Regions from separate parts of the Ornithinibacillus bavariensis genome, predicted to be linked through region 1. Evidence: predicted binding sites of a transcription regulator. Region 1 holds the regulator's gene; the other holds the start of a gene.
The links. The regulator LexA, encoded in region 1, represses DNA repair genes until DNA is damaged. The targets are predictions, from matches to a motif close to CGAACATATGTTCG.

Region 1 (4,437 bases):
CAGATGAAGAACGTGTTGCTATAGATTTCCCAGGTTCATATACAGGTAAATTGTTTAACCAACCTTCAGGAAGCTCACCTTTCATTGCTAGCTCAAATTCTCTTGCTTCTTGCGGATACTTTTCCTTATAAGCAGCAAATAATCGGTTCCATTCCTCCTCTAGCTGTTCACCCTTTACCACAATTTTTTCTTTGAAGTCTGCATATACTTCCTCAGGTACATGAAAATCATCATGTCCCCATTGATAGAATTCTTTCGTTAAAACTACTTCATCCTTTCCAAGTGGTGAACCATGGGAAGCAGCTGATGCGGATTTATTTGGTGAACCATACCCAATAACCGTTTTAATTTCAATTAATGTAGGCTGTTCTGTATTTTCTTTTGCTGCTTTAATAGCTGAGCGGATTTGAGTAATATCATTACCATCTTCCACTCGAATAACCTGCCAGCCGTAAGCCTTAAAGCGCTCCTCAGTATTGTCAGAAAATGCCCGGTTTAATTCTCCGTCTAAAGAAATATCATTCGAATCATATAATGCAATTAGCTTACCTAATTTTAAATGACCTGCAAGAGATGCAGCTTCATGGGAAATTCCTTCCATTAAATCCCCATCACTAATTAAAGCATATGTATAGTGATCTACAATGTTCAGATTGTCCCTATTATATTTTGCTGCTAAATGAGCCTCAGCTAATGCCATACCAACAGACATCGCAATACCCTGCCCAAGTGGACCAGTGGTAGCCTCTACACCATCTGTATGGTGTACCTCGGGATGACCTGGCGTTCTTGAGCCCCATTGACGAAACTCCTTAATATCCTCTATCGTAACATCATACCCCGAAAGATGAAGCATTCCATATAATAGCATAGAACCATGACCTGCTGATAATACAAATCGATCCCTATTAAACCATTTTGAATTTTTGGGATTGTGATTCATAAAGTCCGTCCAAAGTGTATACGTCATTGGTGCAGCTCCCATTGGTAGACCTGGATGCCCCGAATTAGCTTTTTCTATGGCATCAATAGCCAATGTACGGATTGTGTTAATCGATAATTGTTCAACATTATTTACCATGATGTAGCTCCTTTCTCTTGCAATCGATTTATTTTTAAACCATGTTTATCTTATACTGAAAATGGTTGGTAAACAAGTAATACTATAATCGTTCATATATTCTCCACGCTTAGTGATTTCTATTTCTTTCTTGCATATCACGTAACTTTTGAGGTGTTACATCATTTCCAGTGGGATCAATAACTGTTAAGGTTTTTAATTGGTTTTTAAAGGAGCTACGCACATTCTTCAAATATTCTCCACGAAGCTTCTCTTGCTCCACCTTTTCTTTCTCTGTTAAACCTTCTTCACTCTTTGCCTTTTTTGCAAGTTCATTTATCCTTAAAAGTTTTTCCTTTGATAACAAAATAAATTTCCTCCTTCATCTTTCCTGCTAAAACAGAAACCCAACACGGGTCAGAATTCACATAGAAAAAGCAAGAACATTGATCTGTCCTTGCTTAAATATTACCTGTTCGTTTTGTCGGAATCAATTAATTGATACTCCTGATATCTTCTATGTACGGTTGCCTTTGAAACCTCATACCCTAACCCTCTTAATGTTGCGGCAATCTCGCTAAAGGTCAATTCCTTCTCACGGAGTCGAACTATTTCTTCAATCGGCACTTCCTTCCTTTCTCTTCCTGGTGCAAATTGGTGATTGGAAAGATTTTTAGTAGGATTATATCCATTGGCAACAGCCCTTTTCATTCCCCGTTTAATTTTAGCATTATGTATTTTCCGTTGATACTCTTCAACAATTCCAACAATTTGCAAAATCATGGAGTCTGCTTCTGCGATTTCAAGTTTCCCTTCATGTATGGCTGTATAAATAGAAATATTATGCTTTAATAATTGATGAAATAATGCAATCTTCGTGTTTCCTCTTCCAAGTCTTGTTTCATCTTGAATCAATAGACAATCCGCACGACCAGCTTCAAAATCCTGCAGCAATTCAAAAATGCCTTCCCGTTCGATTTCGAATCCACTTGCTTGTTCCTCTATACATTTGACTACTTCGAAGTGATAACGTTCCGCTAAATCATAAAGCTCTTCTTTTTGTCGTTTTAGTGAGGTTTCCTGTGATTTCTTTTCTGTACTTACTCGGCAGTATATAATAGCTCTCAAATTTAAAAACTCCCATTATGCACTAATTAGTGAAAGGTATAAGAATCCTAATGTCACAGCAAAAGCAGCAATATAAAACAAATCTGTCTTGTTAACTTTTCCAAACATCTCTTCATCACCCTTTCCTATCGTATAAGAACCTTTGTTCGCTAAATTTATTATAGCAGAACATACGCTCTTGTCAACACTTTTCTCGAACGAATGTTTGCGTTTTAATTTGATAGATGATAAACTAGCATTAATAAATAATATGAGCGAGGTGTTTAATAGATGACAAAAATGTCAAAAAGGCAACAGGCGATATTAGATTACATAAAAGATCAAGTTAGATTAAAGGGATACCCGCCATCTGTTCGAGAGATAGCAGAAGCTGTGGGACTTGCCTCCAGTTCCACTGTTCACGGCCATCTATCGCGTTTAGAGAGTAAAGGATATATTCGTAGAGACCCTACAAAGCCACGGGCGATTGAAATACTAGATTTAGAAGAGGAAAGTACTATTCCAAAAGATGAAGCTCGTTATGCACCGGTTATTGGAAAAGTAACAGCGGGAATACCGATTACCGCTGTGGAAAACATAGAAGAATATGTTCCAATCCCAAGTTCAACTGCTGGACCTGATGAAAACCTATTTGTTTTAGTTATTGATGGAGAAAGTATGATTGAAGCAGGTATATTAGATGGGGACATGGTTATTGTCAAACAACAAAATACAGCGCAGAATGGCGATATTGTCGTAGCGATGACAGAGGACAATGAAGCTACTGTCAAACGCTTCTTTAAAGAAAAAGATCATGTGCGCTTACAACCTGAAAATGCAACAATGGAACCATTAATTTATAATAATGTATCCATTCTAGGCAAGGTTGTTGGATTATACCGTCATATTCATTAGAACATTGAATTGAAAATCCGATAAGCTAATTAGCTTATCGGATTTTTTGAACTTTGCTGGTTATTAATTTAACTCTACTTATAATTTTTCTTTTAAATGCAAAGAGGTAATGAATTCGCCTAAAGCGGAACAACATTTGAATTATAGGACCTAGTCTTCTACAGTTAGAAAATAGAAAATAAAACATATAAAACGGAAAAAGGCACTCCCTGAACGGATGCCCCTATAAATCATATTTGTACGATATTCCAGCTTTTTCAGTAGCTGCTTTAGCTGCACTTCTTATTTCTTCTTTAACTTCATGCGGATTTTTGACCTTTTTCAAGGTAATCCGACGGTTGGATTCATTAGCACTAATAACTATAATGTCACCTACGTTTCTCACTTTATCTGTCAATGTCTGATTGACAGATATATCTTTTACTTTGAATAATTCGATATCATTTAAGGTTTTAGTCATCACGCCCTGTTTCCTAATCAGTATTCGCTCGTTAGTTAAAGTGTAATGCTCTTTCGGAATTTTAAGTACTCCTTCTTTATTCCCTTTGATTCCAAAATAATCAGTCTCAAACTCTAGCAAAGTTTTTTCCTCGCTCACACTTACCACTCCTTTTAATTAATAACTCCCTTAAGCCTAGAAAAAATAACAAAATTATTACAATATTACTCATTATTATAATATCTTATTTCGACTATAAATAAAATTACTAGTTTTGACATAAACGAACTTTATCCCAACTATGGGAACATCTGTTCAGACGTTTATTCCAGCGTACTACTAAAAACAGAACAAAAAAATACTGCCCTATTTAAAGACTATAAGGACAGTATTTTAAAATAATATTTTTTCTAACTTTGGGGGTGAAATAGGGGTAATTAGCATACAGTCGACCCAAAATCACCTACCACCCCAGACAAAAACATTGATATATCAAGCTTAATACATTGTTAAGTATTGTTCTCTTTCCCAAGGATGAACGGTTGTTCTAAACATATTCCACTCAATTTCCTTCGCTTCAATAAAATGCTCAAACAGGTGTTCACCCATAGCATCTACGATAACAGCATTCTTTTTAAGCTCTGTTAATGCATTCATTAGTGTAGATGGTAAATCTTCAATATGATTTTCCAAGCGTTCTTCTTTCGTCATTACATATATATTTCGGTCTACTGCTGGCGGAGGAGTTAGTTTGTTCTCAATTCCATCAAGTCCTGCAGCAAGCAACACAGATAGTGCAAGATATGGGTTTGCAGATGGATCGACACTACGAACCTCAACACGAGTACTTAGGCCACGGGAATTCGGAATACGTAATAATGGACTTCTATTCATCGCTGACCAAGCCACATAACTA
Region 2 (4,437 bases), on a different contig from region 1:
TAGATGAGGAATTTGCAGGAGATATTTATTTTCCTGATTTTTCGTTGGAAGATTGGAATGAAGTTTCGCGGATCAAAGGTAAAAGAGATGATAAAAATCCGTACGATTATTATTTTATTCAATATGACCGAATAAAGTGATTTGCTTTGGAGTTGTATATCATGGCTAGAACTGATAAAATAAAGATGGTTTAAAAGGAACCATCTTTATTCTTTTTGAACTTTTTGTGATAGTTTTTACGGTTACATATCTTTTCAAATGCTTTTAAACTATAATTACTTTAATCGATTGAAGAAGGTGTAAGCATGGCAACCATTGGAATTCCAGGTTTAATATTAATACTTATCATTGCGTTAGTTATTTTTGGTCCGAAAAAGCTTCCTGAAATCGGGAAAGCAGCTGGACAAACACTACGTGAATTTAAAAAATCAACGAAAGATTTAACAGAAGATGTAACAGAAGAAATGAAAGAAACAAAAGACATCGTCAAAGGAAAAGACAACTAAAAATCTTTTGGAGTGAGTGAGAATGAGTAGTATTGGTATTCCAGGTTTAATTTTAATTCTTATTGTTGCGTTGGTAGTTTTTGGTCCTTCCAAACTCCCTGAAATAGGAAAAGCCTTTGGTAGTTCCTTACGAGAGTTTCGCAACGCTGCAAAAGAAATTGTTTCAGATGATGATACGGAAGCAAAACCTACGAAAGAAACGAATACAACGATAAAAAACGACTAAGAAAGGTGTAAGGTTTTAAACCTTGCATCTTCTTTTCTGTTTGTCATACATAAGTCTAGCAACACTTGAGGTGTAAAGTATGGTACGAAAAAACCCTGAAAAGGAAATGAATTTTACTGCTCATCTATCTGAATTGCGAAATAGGCTAGTAATATCAGCAGTATTTTTTGTTGCATTTTTTATCATCAGTTTTATTTATGTCGATGATATTTTGAAGTTTTTTCTAAATGATTTTGATTTTAAATTAACATTAATTGGTGTCGGAGAAATTGTTTGGATCTCTATTACAGTTGCTGGGATTGTCGCAATAGCAGGTACAATTCCAATCTTGGCGTTTCAATTATGGATGTTTATTAAACCAGGACTAACCCCTAAGGAACGAAGAGCATCCTTAGCTTTTATTCCTGCCATTTTTCTTTTATTTCTTGGCGGTTTAGTTGTTGGTTATTTTATGTTTATTAAGTTAATTTTGCCATTTTTATTATCGTTAAATAATGGCATGTTTAACGAAATGTTTACCGCGGAAAAATACTTTAAATTTTTATTCCGGGTTACGTTACCATTTGCTATTATCTTTGAAATACCGATAATAGCTATGTTCCTAACAAGTCTTGGTATTCTAACACCAAGATTCATGCGGAAAACTAGAAAATATGCTTACTTTGTTTTGGTAATTATAAGCACTATGGTAACACCACCAGACTTTTTCTTACCAATTGTCGTGTCGATCCCTTTCTTTTTGTTATATGAAATTAGTATTTTATTGTCTAGTTCTGTGTATCGTAAAAGAGAAGAAAAGCATCGAGAATTTATGGAGGCATAATTTTGTAAGCTTTTGAGGTGTATATATGCGATCTTTTTATCATTTTATGATGACTTATCGGGGAAAAAAGAAGCCAGATGATGAGAGTAAATTAGCTGATTGGATGTTTCAGGATCATAACTTTCCGAAGCATTCTACTGAGTATCACGAGATTAGTGATTATCTGGAATGGAATAGTCCTTTTACAAATGCGATTGCTGTTTTTGATGCCTTATGGGATCAGTATTTGTTGAAGGAAAAAGATTAATGCTCTGGAATTTCCAGAGCATTTTTATATGATAGAACAAATGGAAGTGAAAGGGATGTAATGTTTTTCTTTATTTAAATCTTGAAGTATTATAACTTGATTTAATTGATCTAATTTAGAAATAATGCCTTGTATCTCTATAATTTTTCCACTTTCAAAGTACGTAATACGAACCTCTTCATTGTTTTGATTTGCTTCGATTATACGTCTATTTATCGTTTCCAGCTCTTGTTCATCCAGCATTGGCTTAACGACTTTTTTATCCTCGTTCCATATCTTCTTAAGCAGTTCAACATGCTCTGGTAACATTAAAGAAGTCCATTTAATCGAGCCTCTGTCACTTATCAAGAGAATCACCTCATTATTATTATATACGAACGTTTGTTTGTTATTCAACATTTCTTTCTACTGAAGTTACTATAATCATGTTAAAATAAAGTAAAATCATGCATACACAAGGGGGAAACAAAGATGAAAATACTGCACACAGCTGATTGGCACTTAGGTAAGATTGTAAACAGTGTTCACATGACAGAGGAACAAGAATATATTCTAAACCAATTATTGGATATTATACGAAGTGAGAAACCAGATTGTGTTGTAATTGCAGGGGATCTATACGATCGTGCTGTCCCTCCTAAAGAAGCAGTTGATTTACTAAACCGAGTATTAACAACCCTTGTTACAGATATAAATGTACCCGTACTTGCAATTTCAGGAAATCATGATAGTCCGGAAAGATTAGAATTCGGTACAGAGATGTTTCGCGCGCAACAGCTTTACATTGAAACGAATCTTACTAGAAGTCTTAATCCAGTTGTCCTCTATGATGAACATGGACCAGTTTATTTTCATTTAGTTCCATATATTGAACCTGCTGAAGCAAGAGCTTTTTTCCAGGATAATACAATAAATTCGCATCAAAAAGCAATGGAAGCAATAACTAACTATATAAAGGAACATAACAACATGAATGATCGTCATATTTTTGTTGGACATGCATTTGTTGCAGGTGGAATGGAATCAGAATCAGAAGAACGACTTTCCATGATAGGTGGGACACCATATGTAGACGCTAGTCTTTTTGATGATTTTGTTTATGTGGCACTTGGACATTTACATCAGCCACAGCGTATTATGCGTGATGTCGTTCGATATAGTGGTTCTATCTTAAAATATTCCTTTTCCGAATCCACACACAAAAAATCGGTAACAATGGTTGAAATAGATAGAACGGGTCATTGTAAACTAGAGTCAATTCCGCTAATTCCAAAGCATGATATGCGAGTAGTAGAAGGATTCTTCGAAGAGTTATTGAATCAGCCACTTGAATCACCAGAGGATTATTTGCATATACGACTACTTGATAAAGGTCAGATTATGGATCCAATGTACAAACTAAGAAAAATCTACCCTAATATTTTACGATTGGAACGTGTTGGCTTTTCAACCACGAAGAGTTTGCTAGATTTACAGCATATTAGAAAAAAACAAACCCAATCACATATGGAACTCTTCGCTTCATTTTACAAGGAAATCACCGAGGAAGATATCGATGAGAAGCGAATGAACTATATTCAAAAAACGATTTCTAGTGTAATAGCAAAGGAAAGAGGGGAATAGCATGCGTGCACTTAAGCTTAGTATGACAGCATTCGGACCATATTTAGACAAGCAGGTAATCCATTTTGAAGAGCTAGGTGATGAATCGATTTTCCTCATTACAGGTCCGACTGGCGCAGGTAAGACTACTATTTTTGATGCGATCTGTTTTGCCTTATATGGAAAAGCAAGTGGAACTGATCGGGATCAGGATTCCTTGAGAAGTCATTTTGCTGCAACTGACGAACCAACGGAAGTAGAGTTCCGATTTGCATTAAATAATAAAGTGTATGAAATTGTTCGCAATCCAAAGCAATTAAAGAAAAAAGAGCGGGGAGAAGGGTATACGGAAGAACCTGCTAAAGCACAATTCTACGAAATAGTTGGTGAAGAGAGGCATTTATTATCCTCGCGAATTAAGGATGTTAATGAAGCGATTGAAGATAGATTAGGCTTTGATTATGAACAATTTCGAAAAATGGTTTTAATTCCTCAAGGTGAATTTCGCAAATTAATCTCAGAAAACAGTCGTGAAAGGGAAGCCATTCTGCAGAAAATTTTTCATACTCAATTTTATGAAAAAGTGACTGAAGAGCTTAAAGCTAAGTCTAAGGAATTAGAGGCAGAGTTAAGAAAACTAGAGAACGATATTCAATATGAGTTTTCCAAGGTGGACTGGCAGCTGGTTGAATGTGAGGAAAATACTACAAATGAAAATTATATAGAAATGTTGACAGTTGAAATCGAAGAGACAAAAAAACTTGAAGCGGTACAGGAGAAGCTTAAAAATAAACAACAAGAAAAAGTAATGATTGCTGAGGAAAAGCTAAGAAAAGCGAGTTTGGTTGAAGAGAAATTTAAAGAGCAGCAACTATTACAGGATCAATATGAACAGCTGGAAAAAATGAAGGATTCTATAGCAGAAAAGAAAGAAAAACTAAAGCTAGCTAAGCTTGCTGATCAAATTTTACCTCTAGAAGAACAGGCAAATGCTAGAAAAGAAGAATGGAAGAATCAAGTTAGTCTGTTGCAG

Region 2: the regulator LexA is predicted to act here: its motif matches at 2,177-2,190, upstream of HNR27_RS11195 (YolD-like family protein).

The regions. Positions count from the first base shown of each region.
Region 1 is NZ_JBNPWZ010000008.1:36,342-40,778, reverse strand. It holds gene tkt (transketolase) at 1-1,081, opposite strand, end outside; gene HNR27_RS13580 (DUF896 domain-containing protein) at 1,191-1,427, opposite strand; gene HNR27_RS13575 (YneB family resolvase-like protein) at 1,529-2,188, opposite strand; gene lexA (transcriptional repressor LexA) at 2,459-3,082, shown strand; gene HNR27_RS13565 (PH domain-containing protein) at 3,306-3,680, opposite strand; gene glnA (type I glutamate--ammonia ligase) at 4,020-4,437, opposite strand, start outside.
Region 2 is NZ_JBNPWZ010000005.1:200,636-205,072, forward strand. It holds gene HNR27_RS11170 (dihydrofolate reductase) at 1-140, shown strand, start outside; gene tatA (twin-arginine translocase TatA/TatE family subunit) at 306-506, shown strand; gene HNR27_RS11180 (twin-arginine translocase TatA/TatE family subunit) at 529-732, shown strand; gene tatC (twin-arginine translocase subunit TatC) at 812-1,555, shown strand; gene HNR27_RS11190 (YozE family protein) at 1,581-1,802, shown strand; gene HNR27_RS11195 (YolD-like family protein) at 1,827-2,150, opposite strand; gene HNR27_RS11200 (exonuclease SbcCD subunit D) at 2,274-3,425, shown strand; gene HNR27_RS11205 (AAA family ATPase) at 3,427-4,437, shown strand, end outside.